DNA from 3 places in the Paenibacillus sp. FSL H7-0690 genome. Region 2 is predicted to be linked to each of the others. Evidence: riboswitches for the same ligand, from Rfam matches in the RefSeq annotation. Region 2 holds a riboswitch; each other region holds the start of a gene.
What was found. Region 2 has a riboswitch for cobalamin ahead of MHI32_RS04850 (DUF4430 domain-containing protein). Riboswitches for the same ligand answer to the same signal wherever they lie in the genome.
Positions count from the first base shown of each region.

Region 1: linked by a shared signal. The riboswitch ahead of metE (5-methyltetrahydropteroyltriglutamate--homocysteine S-methyltransferase) and the one ahead of MHI32_RS04850 (DUF4430 domain-containing protein) in region 2 are both predicted to bind cobalamin.
Region 3: linked by a shared signal. The riboswitch ahead of MHI32_RS02725 (anaerobic ribonucleoside triphosphate reductase) and the one ahead of MHI32_RS04850 (DUF4430 domain-containing protein) in region 2 are both predicted to bind cobalamin.

Region 1 covers NZ_CP150281.1:5,007,483-5,012,398, reverse strand. Annotated here, with positions in the region: gene MHI32_RS22155 (FtsX-like permease family protein) at 1-727, shown strand, start outside; gene MHI32_RS22150 (DedA family protein) at 745-1,368, shown strand; gene MHI32_RS22145 (undecaprenyl-diphosphate phosphatase) at 1,419-2,279, shown strand; cobalamin riboswitch at 2,379-2,585, shown strand; gene metE (5-methyltetrahydropteroyltriglutamate--homocysteine S-methyltransferase) at 2,740-4,916, shown strand, end outside.
Region 2 covers NZ_CP150281.1:1,097,254-1,102,169, reverse strand. Annotated here, with positions in the region: gene MHI32_RS04850 (DUF4430 domain-containing protein) at 1-1,438, opposite strand, end outside; cobalamin riboswitch at 1,608-1,811, opposite strand; gene MHI32_RS04845 (glycosyltransferase) at 1,939-4,916, opposite strand, start outside.
Region 3 covers NZ_CP150281.1:594,230-599,145, forward strand. Annotated here, with positions in the region: gene nrdG (anaerobic ribonucleoside-triphosphate reductase activating protein) at 1-358, opposite strand, end outside; gene MHI32_RS02725 (anaerobic ribonucleoside triphosphate reductase) at 355-2,340, opposite strand; cobalamin riboswitch at 2,582-2,817, opposite strand; gene MHI32_RS02730 (MTH1187 family thiamine-binding protein) at 3,196-3,504, shown strand; tRNA gene MHI32_RS02735 (tRNA-Thr) at 3,597-3,668, shown strand; gene MHI32_RS02740 (hypothetical protein) at 3,898-4,068, shown strand; gene MHI32_RS02745 (hypothetical protein) at 4,507-4,686, shown strand; gene MHI32_RS02750 (undecaprenyl-diphosphate phosphatase) at 4,886-4,916, shown strand, end outside.

The DNA of each region.
Region 1 (4,916 bases), 3.0 Mb from region 2:
GCGGGATCGCAGTTTAACAGAAGGCAGAGTAAAAGCGGTCTATTCCTTGCAGCAAGGACTTGCCATTAAAGAAATAGGTTATACCGAGCAAGTCCCCATTGCCGAATATTTATTGCCGGAGCTGGATGGTAGAGATGGCGGGGATTTTAGTGGTGTCGTGATCAGTGACGAGCTTTACAGTGCTATTGATCCCGTGCAGACGGATCTTTATACAGGTTTTTATGTAGAGGATTTTCCGCAGACGGTAGGTATCGCAGCTGATCTTGCCCATAAAGGCAAACAGTCCTATGAAAGTGATTCTCCGTATGCGATTGTGATCAGCGGCACGCTGTTTGAACTTCAGAAAACATTGTATAACACAATGCTTTTTGCTTCCTTGCTGGTGGGTACTGTCTTTTTTATCGCGGCAGGCAGCTTTCTTTACTTCCGGTTATATACCGATCTTGATCATGATCGCAATCAATATTCCACTTTGTCCAAGATGGGACTTACGGATAAAGAACTCAATCGAATAGTTACGATTCAGCTGTCTTTGTTGTTTTTTGTGCCGGTCGGAATAGCTATTTTACACAGTGTGTTTGCCTTTATTGCGCTTCAACGGTTGTTCTACTTATCTATCGCAACGGAGACAGGCGCGGTGTTACTCGGATATTTGGCTGTTCAAGGACTATACTTCTTTTTTATTCGCAGCCGCTATTTACGCAACCTGAAGAAGAACTTGATATGAGAAATGGGGGTAACAAGATGCAAGCATGGATTACAGATTTTATGGAGCAGTTTGGTTACTTCGGTATTTTTCTGATGCTGGCCTTTGAAAATATATTTCCACCAATTCCTTCAGAAGTGATCCTGCCCTTTGGAGGATTTATGACGACTACGACGAGCTTGACGATCCCTGGTGTAATCATTGCTGCCACGGCTGGTTCACTACTGGGTGCAGTAATTCTCTATTATATTGGCCGATTATTGGATGTGAGCCGGTTAGAGAAACTGGTTGAACGCTGGGGTAGCCTAATTAGGGTCAGTAAAAAAGATATCCACAAGGCTGACGCCTGGTTTGATAAATATGGCTACTGGACTGTATTGTTTTGTCGGATGGTTCCGCTGGTCCGCAGTCTGATTTCGATTCCGGCGGGAATGTCGGGCATGAAATTTGGAGTATTTATGATCTTCACAACGATTGGCACATTGGGATGGAATTTGCTGCTTGTGCTTATTGGCGCGGTATTGGGCGAATCCTGGGAAGACATTGCCGTGTACATGGATGTGTACTCCAATGTAGTCTATGTACTAATTGCTGGCGGATTAGTTATTCTTGGGTTTCTGTACTTCCGCAAACGCAGCCGGAGAATGAACACTGAGGGCTAAGCGGGTAGTGGACTGATAATAGAAATGACTATTAAAAAGGAGGGAAACAAATGGAGCTATTAACGATTATTAAAGCCATTATTTTGGGGCTTGTTGAAGGTTTAACCGAATTTGCTCCAGTATCCTCCACGGGTCATATGATTATTGTTGATGATATGTGGCTGAAATCACAGGAGTTATTTGGACAATATACAGCAAATACCTTCAAAGTAGTTATTCAACTGGGTTCAATATTAGCGGTTGTTGTGATCTTTAGAAATCGGTTCATTGATTTGTTAGGCTTAAAGCGTTTCAGCCGTAAGCAGTTGGATCCTGTAACAGAGGAGCTACCGCAGTTGGAGCAGGGCGGGCATCTCAAGCTGACTCAGGTTCTGGTAGGGTTAGTGCCTGCAGGTGTGTTAGGTGTTCTGTTTAATGATTATATTGATGAGCATTTATTCTCTACCTCAACAGTGTTAATTGGTCTAGTGATTGGGGCTATATTAATGATTATTGCCGATCTGTTTGGGCCGAAGAAGATCAGAACTGAGAGTGTAGATCAGATTACATACAAACAGGCACTTGGTGTAGGTCTTGTACAGTGTTTTTCGTTATGGCCTGGATTTTCACGCTCGGGCTCGACGATTTCTGGTGGAGTACTCCTCGGGATGAGCCATCGTGCCGCTGCTGATTTTACGTTTATTATGGCAGTACCCATCATGGCAGGTGCCAGTCTGTTGTCACTGATGAAAAACTGGCAATATTTCACCATGGACGCGTTGCCGTTTTTTATTGCAGGCTTTATTAGTGCCTTCCTATTTGCGCTGTTATCGATGCGTTTCTTCTTAAAACTGATCAATCGTATCAAGCTCTTACCGTTTGCTATATACCGTATAATTCTTGCTGCTGTAGTATATTTCGTATTTTTCTAAGTCCGTTATAAGGAATCGATATAACAGAAGCCCCAGTAATCTATTGCAGATTGCTGGGGCTTTCACGTATGATGACATCAGATTAAGACACTCAAATGATGAATGATATCGGAGACAGGTGCTGACCGGAAAATAGTAATTCGGTAGGCTTAATAGGGAAATTCGGTTCGACGCCGATGCGGTCCCGCCACTGTAACGGAAGAATCTCGAGCAACAGAGGTCACTGGCAATTTACTACTGCTGGGAAGACTGCTCAAGATGTTGACGCCGCTAGCCAGGAGACCTGCCTGTTTCAACAGCACTGCTTCACCTACGGAAGATAGGGAGGTGTTAGACGTTAACCATGGGTATATCATGGGCGTCTTTCCCTTTGACTTTTTTAGGGAAGGGCGCTCTTTTTTATAGGAAAGCAAGTAGCTTTGGAGTTTGAAATAAGAGATGGAAGAGGGAGTGTATCGAGATGACGAATAAAGTAAAAGTAAGTAATCTTGGATATCCGAGAATCGGAAAGAACCGCGAGTGGAAAAAGACACTGGAAGCCTACTGGCAGGGGAAAATAAATGAAGAGCAATTCCGCTCCGAAATGGCAGCAATTCAGCTGCAGCATTTGAAGACCCAGCAAGAGGCAGGAATTGAGCTTATTCCGGTGAATGATTTTACTTTTTATGACCATGTGTTGGATACGGCTGTTATGTTTGGAATTGTACCTCCACGGTACACGTATGATGGCGGCGACATCGGGCTTGATCTTTATTTTGCAATGGCCCGTGGTAATGCTGAGGCTACTGCCTGTGAGATGACCAAATGGTTCAATACGAACTATCACTATATCGTTCCAGAGATCGGCACACAAACACCACGCTTGACTGAAAATAAACCTCTAGCGGCTTATCGTTTTGCTAAATCGCAGGCAGGGATTGAAGGTAAACCGGTACTTTTAGGTCTGTATACCTTCCTTAAGCTGTCCAAAGGTTACGCAGCGGCAGATATCGCCAAGATTGCTGCACGTTTTGTTCCAGTCTATGTTCAACTGCTACAGGAACTGAAGCAAGAAGGGGTAAGCTGGGTACAAATCGATGAGCCAGCGATTGTTACAGGCATAAGTAAAGAAGAATTAACACTGCTTAACTCGATATACACAGAAATTGCCGGCTCCGTGCCGGGCTTGAATATTATTTTACAGACGTATTTCGAAGCTGCTGAACCGTTGGAGGCACTGCTAGAGTTGCCTGTTCAAGGCTTGGGTCTTGACTTTGTGCACGATGGTGGAGCAAATCTGGCTTCTATCGAACGTCTTGGCTGGCCGAAGGACAAATGGCTGGGTGCCGGAATTATTGATGGACGGAACATCTGGCGTTCCGATTTAGACGCTAAGCTGCAACTGGTAGAAAAGCTCAGTGTTCATGTGCCGCTTGATCGTCTTATTCTTCAGCCTTCTTGCAGTCTGCTGCATGTCCCAGTCACCGTTCAAGGTGAGGTGAAGCAGAAGGCGACAGTTAAGAATGCGTTAGCTTTTGCCGATGAGAAGCTTGCAGAGCTTAGTTTGCTCGGAGCAGCCCTCGCAGATAAAGGAGAAGCTTCTAAAGCAGCGCTGGCCGCTAGTCGTGAAGCTATTGCAGCATTCCGCGCACTACCTGAGCGTGGCCGTAAGGATGTGGCGGAGCAAGTGCTTGCACTTGCAGCTTTGCCGGACCAACGCAGTTTGCCTTTTGCTGAACGCTTAAAGGTGCAGCAAGAGAAATGGCAGCTTCCACTTCTGCCAACCACTACAATTGGTAGCTTCCCGCAGACAGTAGAAGTGCGTCAGGCGAGATTGAAATGGCGTAAAGGGGTCTGGAATCAGGAGCGTTATGATGGATTTGTTCGTGAGCAGATCGCGGATGCAATTACCTTCCAAGAAAAGCTAGGTCTGGATGTTCTGGTCCACGGTGAGTTCGAGCGTACAGATATGGTGGAGTTTTTCGGAGAAAAGCTGGACGGATACTTGTTTACTAGTAATGGCTGGGTTCAATCCTACGGTTCCCGTTGCGTTAAGCCACCGGTGATCTACGCGGATGTTGCATTTATACAGCCTATGACTGTTAAAGAAAGTGTCTATGCACAATCGTTGACGAAGCTTCCGGTTAAAGGAATGTTGACGGGTCCTGTAACTATCCTCAATTGGTCATTTGTACGTGATGATCTCAGCCGGGAAGAGGTAGCCAATCAAATTGCTCTTGCCCTTCGCCATGAAGTAAAAGCGTTGGAAGATGCAGGCATCGAAATGATTCAAGTGGATGAGCCGGCTATACGTGAAGGACTTCCGCTTAAGGCAGAAGACCGTGAGCATTACCTGAACTGGGCAGTGAAGTCGTTCCGCGTTGCTACGAACCATGTGAAGGCTACGACACAAATTCATACGCATATGTGCTATAGCGAATTCAATGACATGATCGATTCCATATCGGCTATGGATGCTGATGTAATCTCCATTGAGACTTCACGTAGCCATGGGGAGCTGATTATCAGCTTTGAGGAGCAGGCCTATGATAAAGGAATTGGTCTTGGAGTGTATGACATCCATAGTCCGAGGGTTCCGGCTGTAGAAGAAATGACGGCGAATATCGATCGTGCGCTGCGGGTGCTGGACCCTGAACA
Region 2 (4,916 bases):
CAGTTACAGGAGAGGAAGTATTCGTAGCAGCGTCCCATTTCCACGTCTTACTAGTTACAGTGACGGTAAAAGAATCGCCCTCTTTAAGATTTGCTTTGGAAAGCGTAACGGAATCCACAAGCTTAGTGTCGTCTCCGGCATAATAAACCAGTACCTGATCTGAATCTTTAAGTACAAAATCACTCATGCCTACATCGGGATTAATCCATTTTCCGTCACGCGATACAACATACATCCATCCGTCATAACCACCAAAGCTTCCAGCAGCAATACTTCCGATGCCAGTCACATAACTGCCCGAAGGATTCGTGATCGGCAAGTTCGTTTGAAGCGCCAGCTTCTCTAACGCTCCAAGTGCGTTGCCAGCATAGGCGTACCCTTGTGCCAACGTGGCCTGTGGTCCCTCAATCGTTACTGGAGCGTAGATGAGTGAACTCTGAATGGAGGATTTGGAAAAATCGTATAGCTTACTGTTGCTTCCTTTATACAGCAAATTATAGGCAACCAGCGCCTGAAGCCCTTGCTCTGTCGCCAGAATATTACTGCTTCCACCACGGCTATGGGTGAAGCTACCATCAGCTAGACGATAGCTGAGCAGGTTCTCCATTAGATCCACTTTGTTTTTGGTGTATTCTAATCCACTAGGATCAACTCCGAAGGATGTGAGTCCAAGGATTGCTTGTGCGCTACTTTCAGCACTGTCACCGTAACCCCCATGGCTATCTTGAGCTGCAGATAACCAAGCTACGGCTTGTAGCCCTGCTAAGTAGGCTTCGGGATTATTTTTATGTGCCGCCAGAGCCGTCAAGGTTATCGCTGTCATATCAGGCTCACTTGCGCCTGAGGTTAGTGCAAAGCCCCCATCCGGATTCTGTTTGGAGAGAATCTCCGTAAGGAGCTTATCCGCCGTCCATTTCGCGTCACTTGGGATATTATATTTACCAGAATCCAGCGCAAGTAAAGCATATACCGGATTATTAAGCGTCTGTTCACTGAGCTTGCTATTATTATAAATTTTCTCAATCAGATTATAGCCAGGAGTCGTTCCGTTACCAGCAAAGCTAGTAGGATCTGCACCAATCGCTCTCACTGCGAGCACGATTCGAGCATAATCGGTTACATTGGTGAAATCGCCAGCTGCATCCTTTACTTTTTTCTCAAGCTCTGAAAGGTAACTAGCCGGCAGCTTGTACCCTGCTTGCGCTAATCCAATGGCTTGCCAATCCGATTGCACGCCACCTTTCAAGAGATATTCTGCAGCCGCATAAGTCGCATCCGCAACATTAATCCGCTCCGCAGCAGTTGCCTCCAGACCGGCGCCAGCGCCCGCTTCTGCAAATATTTGTCCCGCCGGAGCAAGAGATGTTCCTAGAATTGAAATGACCATGAATAAAGCCAGCCCAAGTGCTACAAACTTGGAAGACATGATTTTCTTCATTGTTTAACCTCTTTCTGTATAAGAATGGGTACTGCCGGGAATAAGACGCATAACATAAAGACCGCCCCTTTGGAGGGCGGTCAGGGAAGATTACAAATTGAGGCTGCGGCGCTTGCTTCCTGCCAACAGTCCATCTGTATATGTTCCACATTCTTACCCCACGAAGAATAGAAACGCTCACGAAAAAGGCAGGTCTCCTGGCTAATGCTTCATCGCTGTTCTTCACCTTCCCACCCTACCTTCGGGGCAGTGGCTTATAGAAGAAACGCTCCGCACATACAGTGGCGGGACCGCGCCGGACTCTTGCACCGGACTTCCCTTTTAAGCAGACGACTAGATTGATAGAGTCTGCACCTTTTCCAGTATGTAGTATCTTATTTTGACATCCATAATCATATCTATTAATACATAGCATGTCTATAGAAAAGCTTAGTATGGGCAGCAAAAAAATGAACAGCAATACGCCACCTTCCGGTAGTTATTGCTGTTCAGAAAGCTTGTTATTCGACTGTTCCATCCGGACTTGCAGTCGGGGAGGGTTCAGCACTTGAATCAGAAGCTGGTGGAATATTAGGGTCGGGATCTACGATCAATGTAAATCTTCCGGCTTTGATCATACTTTTCTCTAGAATTGTCGCTCCAGGCTCCAATGTAACCTCAACCTGATAGGAAGGTTGTTCACCTTCAGTCACAGCTGTTGCGGAAGGCAACCCAGTGCTGTCCTCAGTATTAGAGGAAGGCGTAGGAGACGGAGATGCATCAGCTACAGCATTAGTAGCATCTGCACCTTCTGCTGTTCCTCCAGTAGTGCCAGCGGCATCTGACTCGTCAGCAGCGTTTCCCTCATCCGTCCCATCCGTTGACGGCACTGGACAAGTCCCATTCGTAGCAGCGACCTTAAAGCTTTTATCTATCTCTGTAGACGAAGACATTAAACTAATCTCAGTCGGTTGAAACTGCACACAGTCATCTGCACTTGCGAAGGTGAACACCAATATGCTGCTCCCCTTATCTCCTTCGACGCTCTGATCCTTCAAGTATACTGAAGCTGGAGGCAGCATATTGCCTGCACTCTGAACAGGGGTCGGCTCAGGGCTTGTCCCCGGCAGAGCCGTCTTCGTATCATCCGGACGCAGCATACTGAATACGATAATTGCAATAATCACCAGAATACCCGTAATGGAGCCGGAGATTAAGAGTCGAAATCGGCTGCGGCTGATCCAGCGCGCCAGCGGGGAAGCCAGTTGGGAGCGGGCTTCATTGTACACATTTTGCAGAGCAGGCCGAGCTGCCGCGACATAGTTCTTTCGGAATTCCCGATTCTTGAACGCTTCACGATCACTGCTCAGGAAATACTTCAGAATCGCCTTACGGTAACCCGGTTGCAGCTTTTTATTCGAAACCGTAAATAAAGGATTGCCTTGCGACCAAGCAAAAAACCGATAGATGATTTCTTTGTCGGAACCGGCTTTACGCTTTAACAGCTCCAGAAGCGCATCGTAATCCAGCGGACCCCCTTCACGCTGAGTTGTATAGTAAAAGGCTAGCGGAAGCCGTTCAAAGGGTTCCAGAACACGCACCTCTTTTAGCAAACGACGACCCAGTAGCTGCACATCGTCTAGTTCCTGCGGAGACAATCCTGTAAAAATCTCCTCATTCGGCTTCTCTTCACCAAACCAGCGGTAAGCGGCACGCAGCGCATTCTCTTTCTGCTTGCTAATCCTATCCAGTGGCGGCTGCCAATCGACAACATTACCATACCGTAAAAAAACTACCTCCAGAAGCTCCTCCTGCGTCATATCAGAAAGCGATAAGCGGTTCAGTAAGAATCTATCTGCTGAAGCAGCAAGATCCTGCATTAGGGAGAGTGCCTTAGGAGCAACTCCTGTTCCTTTGCGGCGATCTTTTTCTGCCTTATCTACAATTTCATGAATTTCCGCCACAGAAGCCACCGGATCATGCTCCAGCTGGAGCTTTTCTAGCAAATAATCCTTCACAGCATTTTGAGCAAAAGACTGCTCTAACGCCACTGGCAGGAACCGCCCCCAATGGAGCACAAAGCTCAGAATATCCGCAGATCTGGACGCCGCAGCTAGTCTTGATTCCATATAAGGCTCAAGTAGCTGCTTACGGAAATAAGTTTCAGACATCACGCGCTGGAAGTAAGCTGCACTTAACTCATCATTACTCTCAATGATCCCGTAAGCAGCACTCAAAATATCCTTGCGGCCCGCTTCCACACTATGAAGCATCCCATTGATGAAATAATCCACGATTCTGACCCTGTAATTGTGATCCTTAAGTACAAAATACTCTTTAAAGCATTCCATAATCGCCGGATCTGGCACATTTCTTTGCCGAATCAGATCAAATTCCCGGTCAAACCGTTCTAAGAAAATATCATTCAAGCGGATTCTAGAATGAATTGCACCGTCTGGTTTAAGGTAAGAAAGCAAACCACTTAGCACCGCACTCTTGTTTTCCGTATATAAATGCTCGTTCCCTTGCTCAATCTCATAAAATATAGCCAGCTCATTATAGAAAGAAAGGGTTAGCTTGTGCTCAGAACTCTCTCCACGCAGAATCTGATCGGCGAAGCTTACGAAGTCGTTAATATCTCCTGGATTCAGCAGTAATAGCTTCCACACCAAATCAGCATAAGGCTGGCGGGTCTCGCCAAAATCGACATTCCCCATCCGTCCGGAAGCCAAATCAAAGGTATAATCCTTCTCAATACTGCGGTCACCGGGACGAAGTGAACCTTTTTCCACAAAGCTAAGATGTATATATTTACGGCTTTGCGGTTCATTCGCATAGGTAATCACGCCTAATCTACGGCGGAATTCATACGGCAGCACGCTATACAGAATTTCTGTAAGCTCCACCGCCCGCGCAGACAACTCGGTGATAGGTACGTTTAGAGCCACGTAGATTTTTTTCTTACCTGCTACAGAGAGCATCACAGCTTGCAATAACGCCTTGAATATCCCTTCATCAATCCCTAACAAGCGTAAGCCTGCGATTGGATCAGGGCTGCGGTCTGTGCGAACAACTGGAATAGAGGGCAGCTCCGGCAAGGTTCCACCAAGCTCTCCCGTATAACGCTCTGCAAAATCAGCATGCAGCCAGTCTCCATAGCTCTGCACAATTTCTTCGGAACGTGAAGCAGGAACTACATAGTTATGTGCAAAAAAAGCGCTTCGTTGGCCTGTGAAATCGGCCGCTTGATAACGACTAAGCCCAATAACTGTATCCCCGTTCTCAGCATGAAATAGGTGCAGCGCACCAGGATATGCAGCCTCATCCTTCTCTCCACGTGCGGTTAACTCCGCAGGAGCATCGTAGAGGCAGAAGGGATGAAGGATTTTTTTCACAAAATTATTGTCTAGACTATCTGATTTCGCTACCGTATCGAAGCCTTCTGTGGAACGAAACACTCCGCGACGTTCGCGGGTGTACATCTGTTGGGCGATTGTTG
Region 3 (4,916 bases), 500 kb from region 2:
GATTCCACTCCGGCGTACCGGGAAGGGCTGTAAGTTCTTCGTACGTATAACCACTGTAAATCCAGATTGAGAACCCTGGCAGTACAGTGCGAAGCTCATGAATGAACCCCAGCAACTCTTCTGCTGAGAAAAAAGGATCGCCGCCTGCCAGTGTCAGACCATCCAGCAAAGGGTTAGCGGCGATTTCTGCGATGATTTCATGTTGTCGTTCTAAGGTGAAGACTTCTCCATATTTAAAGTTCCATGTCTCGGGATTAAAACATCCCGGGCAACGATGGCGGCAGCCGCTGAGAAAGAGGACGGCCCGCATGCCCTCTCCCTCGTTAATCGACTCCGGATAGTAACCGCAAATATTCATAGATGCTTAACGCGATCCCGAACTTCAGCTTGTTTGGCGGCATTAAAGCGGGTCTGATAGTCGCCGGTTAAATAACCTGTAACTCTGCGCAAACGGCGGATGTGCACGTCATTCTCATTTGCGTTGCAGGAAGGACAGTTTGTCCCAATTACGCCTTCGTATCCACAGCTGGAGCAGCGGTCAATCGGATGGTTAATGCTGAAATAACTGACCTGTTGTTCGAGCGCATATTTAATGATTTTGATAAAAGCCGATGGGTTGTTGCGGGCATTGCCGTTTAATTCGACATAAGAAATAGCCCCGGCATTGCAGTATTCATGGAAAGGAGCTTCCAAGCTGATCTTCTGAGCAGCACCCAGATCGAAGTATACAGGGATGTGAAAAGAGTTCGTATAATATTCACGGTCGGTTACGCCCGGAATGGAACCCAGTACCTTGCGGTCAACTTTGGTGAATTTACCGGACAAACCTTCTGCTGGAGTAGCGAACAGGGTGATGTTAAGATCCAGTTCCTCACTTTTCCGATCGCAATAGTCCCGCATATGACGCACGATAGCCAGCGCCTTGGCATGAACTTCCATATCCTCGCCATGGTGTTTGCCGTACATAGCTTTCATACATTCCGCCATACCGATGAAGCCAAGAGACAGACTGCCATGCTTCAGCAGATCGCCTACAGTGTCATCGGGTGCAAGATGTTCGCCGCCTTCCCAAACGCCTTCTCGCATCATGAAATCGGAAGCTTTAGCTTTTTGTGCGGTTTGGATGTGGAAGCGATGGAGAAGTCCTTCCAGCGCAATATCCATATAATGATTTAGATCTTCATAGAAGCCAGCTTCATCTGCGACGGTACGTCTGCCTGTTACTGTGCCGTGTGCCAGACCTAGCCGAACCAGATTTAGTGTATTAAAGGAAAGGTTGCCCTTCCCAGAGCAATGATTACGCCCAAAACGGTCACCGAGCACTCGGGTTCGGCAGCCCATTGTAGCGAACTCCGTATCAGGATCACTTGAATCATAATACTGCAAGTTGAGCGGAGCGTCCAGATTAGCGAAGTTTGGATATAGTCTGCGCGCAGAACATTCAGCTGCTTTTAGGAACAGTTCATAGTTAGGATCGCCTTGCTGTTGATTGATTCCTTGCTTGCATTTGAAGATTTGAATCGGGAACACTGGTGTTTCTCCGCTGCCAAGTCCGTTCATAGTTGCGGTTAGCAGAGAACTGATCACAAGCTGACCTTCTGGTGAAGTACAAGTACCGTAGTTGATGCTGGTAAACGGTATTTGTCCACCGGATCGGCTGGACATGGTATTCAGATTATGTACCATACTTTCAGCCGCTTGCAGGGTTTCGATTTCGGTTTCCTTTAGTGCAAAACGGAACGCTCTTGGATATGACTCCGCCAGATCGGTCCGGCTCATCGTAATCTCGCCCAAAGATTCGTCAGCTTGTCCTTCTTCAAAATAATCCAGACCCTTGCGGAACAGCTTGGCGAAGGATTTGGTTACATAAGGTGCCAGATCGTAATCGAGTTTATTGGCGGATACACCACCATATTGAGCATTTTGCTGGGATTGGAAAATAATCGCTACCAGAGACATAGCTGTCATTATTGAGTTCGGAGGACGAACGCTGCCGTTGCCGGTATTGAAACCTTCACGGAGAAGTTTATCAAACGGGATAAAAATACAGTTCGTCGTTCCAATCGCGTATTGATCCAGATCATGCACATAGACGACATTGTCATCAATAGCCTGCACTAGCTGTGGCGGCATCGTAAAATTGCGGGCGTACCATTTTGAATATTCACTGCCGAACTTGCTCATTTTACCGGAGAAACTCTCTCCATTCAAATTGGCATTCTCGCGCAATAGGTCCATATCCCGACTGTCGATAATATCCCGGCCTAAATCAATGAGCTCTTCTAAAAGAACTTCCCGTGCATTTTCTACTCCATTAAATTGTCTCTCCAACAACGTCATTGTACAGCTCTCCTCTCAGTATAAAAGAAAAACATCTATCATCAAATCCATATATCCATAAGAAGTTGGACTGCTATAAGCAGTCGTATATTTGTTCAGATTACATAAAAAAAGCATCCCCTACCCGAGGATGGCAGAAAATGCCCGATGCGTTATGTAAATATCCACACGGATATTTGCAGAGGTCTCTACGTAGATGACCGCATGCGGACACCATCCCTGTTTCTCGCAGGCATCAATAGTTGGTGTCGTCGAAACAGGTAGGTCTCCTGGCTTCCGTGGGATCTCTCGGCGCCTTCCCAAGGGTGTTCCTAACCCTCAGTGGCATTTGCCGGGAGATGTGGATTCTCAAGCTTCCCAGAAGCTTAAGAAGGCCATCCGGTTACAGTGGCGGGACCGCAGCGGATTCTCACCGCGCTTCCCTATTAAGCTCTAAATCCGGTTAAGGATCAAAGCGCCTGTCTCCACTATATTTTGTTGTCGTTAGATAAAAATAACCCAAGATGTTGTGTTTGTAAACAGTTTTTTAGAAAACCCGCGCGGGGAGCGGGTTCTTTAAAAGTACTCCACAAATGATCCACAGGCTGTCCATAAGTAATCCACAATTGATCCACAGGGAGATGCGAAATGATTCATAAATTGTCCGAAAAGATGCCACAAAGAGTCCATAAATATAGTGCAGATGACCCTAGAATTTGCTCATGAGAAAATACCCTTAGCCCAAAGTCATATTTTGGAGTAATCAGAAGAAATAGAAGAGATAAGGGAGGATAATCTTGCTTAGTTTGTGACAGAGCGGTGGAATTGTTACAATGGAAGGAGACAGCTACTATAAAATTTCGAGGAGGTATTCTCATGCCTATTGCTGAAGTTACAGTTATTCCAATTGGAACAGGCAGTACCAGTCTTAGCAGCTATGTTGCGGATATGCAGCGGGTGCTGAAGACAGTAGAAGGGATTACTTATGAACTTACGTCCATGGGGACGATCATCGAAGGGCCTCTGCAACGCATTTTTGCCGCGGTAGAAGCTTTGCATGAGTCTCCTTTTTCCGCAGGTGCAGAACGTGTCTCTACCTCACTTAAAATAGACGACCGCCGCGATAAACCCTCTACTAGCCGTGGAAAGTTAGAGTCTGTGGAGCGTAAGCTACAGGTGGATTAGCAGTTTAGAAGGGCGGAAAACAGGGAGAATAGGCTTGCGTTTCTGGCTGAAAGTTGTATAATATTTTTTGTTTGGCAGAAAAACAGCGTTAAGCTGGTGTAGCTCAGGGGTAGAGCAACGCACTCGTAATGCGTAGGCCGGGGGTTCAATTCCCTTCACCAGCATCCTTACAAAGTCGATAGTGGCGCGTGTTCCCGGGTTTTTGGAACTGCGCCTTTTTTTGTACAAGCATCAACTTCTAACATTCTTCTAACCTTTAGTCGAGTAAAGTGGGTGTCTCGTCAATTTTCTCCACTTCTTTTCGGGTTCCTAGAATAGAATCTCCGATACATCGGGGCACAGCTTCCTGCAAGTTGGGGAGAACATGTGAATAAGTATCCAGGGTGATATTTATTGATGAATGGCCTAATCTTTCCTGAAGTCGAATATGATGGACAGCCCCTGCCGTTCCCTGTTCTTCTGGAGAAACGTATCAAGGAAGATAAGACATGGCGCGAAATCGCTAATGAAAACGGTATGACTAGTGGTCACTGTCGAGCAGATGGAAGGTGTGGCGCAAGCTGACAGCAATCAGAATGAAGAATGGTGGAGGAGGAGCAGCATAAGCTGCTTTTCTCTTGCGGGGGCAGATCGGTTAGATGGTAATTACTATAAAAATAAAAAAGACACCACAAGGTGTCTTAGTACAGATACTTTTCGCTCGAATTTCACGAGCTCGTCAGTGAACTGAGTTCATAAGCAAGACTGGCTACGGCTAACAGATGAAGAGATAAAGTAATATCAATGTTAAAATGTGCGGTAATATTAATTTTCATAGATAACCACGCTCCTAAAGTATAAATACACATAAAGAAAACTTTATAAAGCGCTTGGCCTGCCATCATCAGTGCCAGGTAGCCATCCTGTACAGACGCCTTAGCGTTTCGACAATAACATTATACTTAATATTTTGTGTTTTGCAAAAAAAGGACCCCCAATTCTTGGTCGGGGTGGCGGTTCTGTGTGGTTTCTCAGCGCTTTGGAATCATGATGGTCATTGAGGCTCCACGCACGCGGCTGCAGAATGATCAAATGGAAGTTACGTTTCGGTATTCATATCTGCTGCATGCTCTGAAATTGATTATCCAAAATAACGGGCAGCAAGTTCAGAAGGTTAACGGATTTTTTATTGATACAGGTTGAATTTAATGTTTGATACTGTTGTTATGCTAACGGGAAAGGATAGTTTAATAAAGGAGTTACTTAAGATTGGAATAATGAGCAATGTGACAATTATGTCATTCTGAATTGAATATTGTTAGGTTAATCGATGGGGAAGTTTACTTGTCTCCCTTATACTGGAAATTAAATGATTTTATTTCCGAAAGGGGACAATGCACTAATGACTGATGTAATTAAAGCAATAATACTTG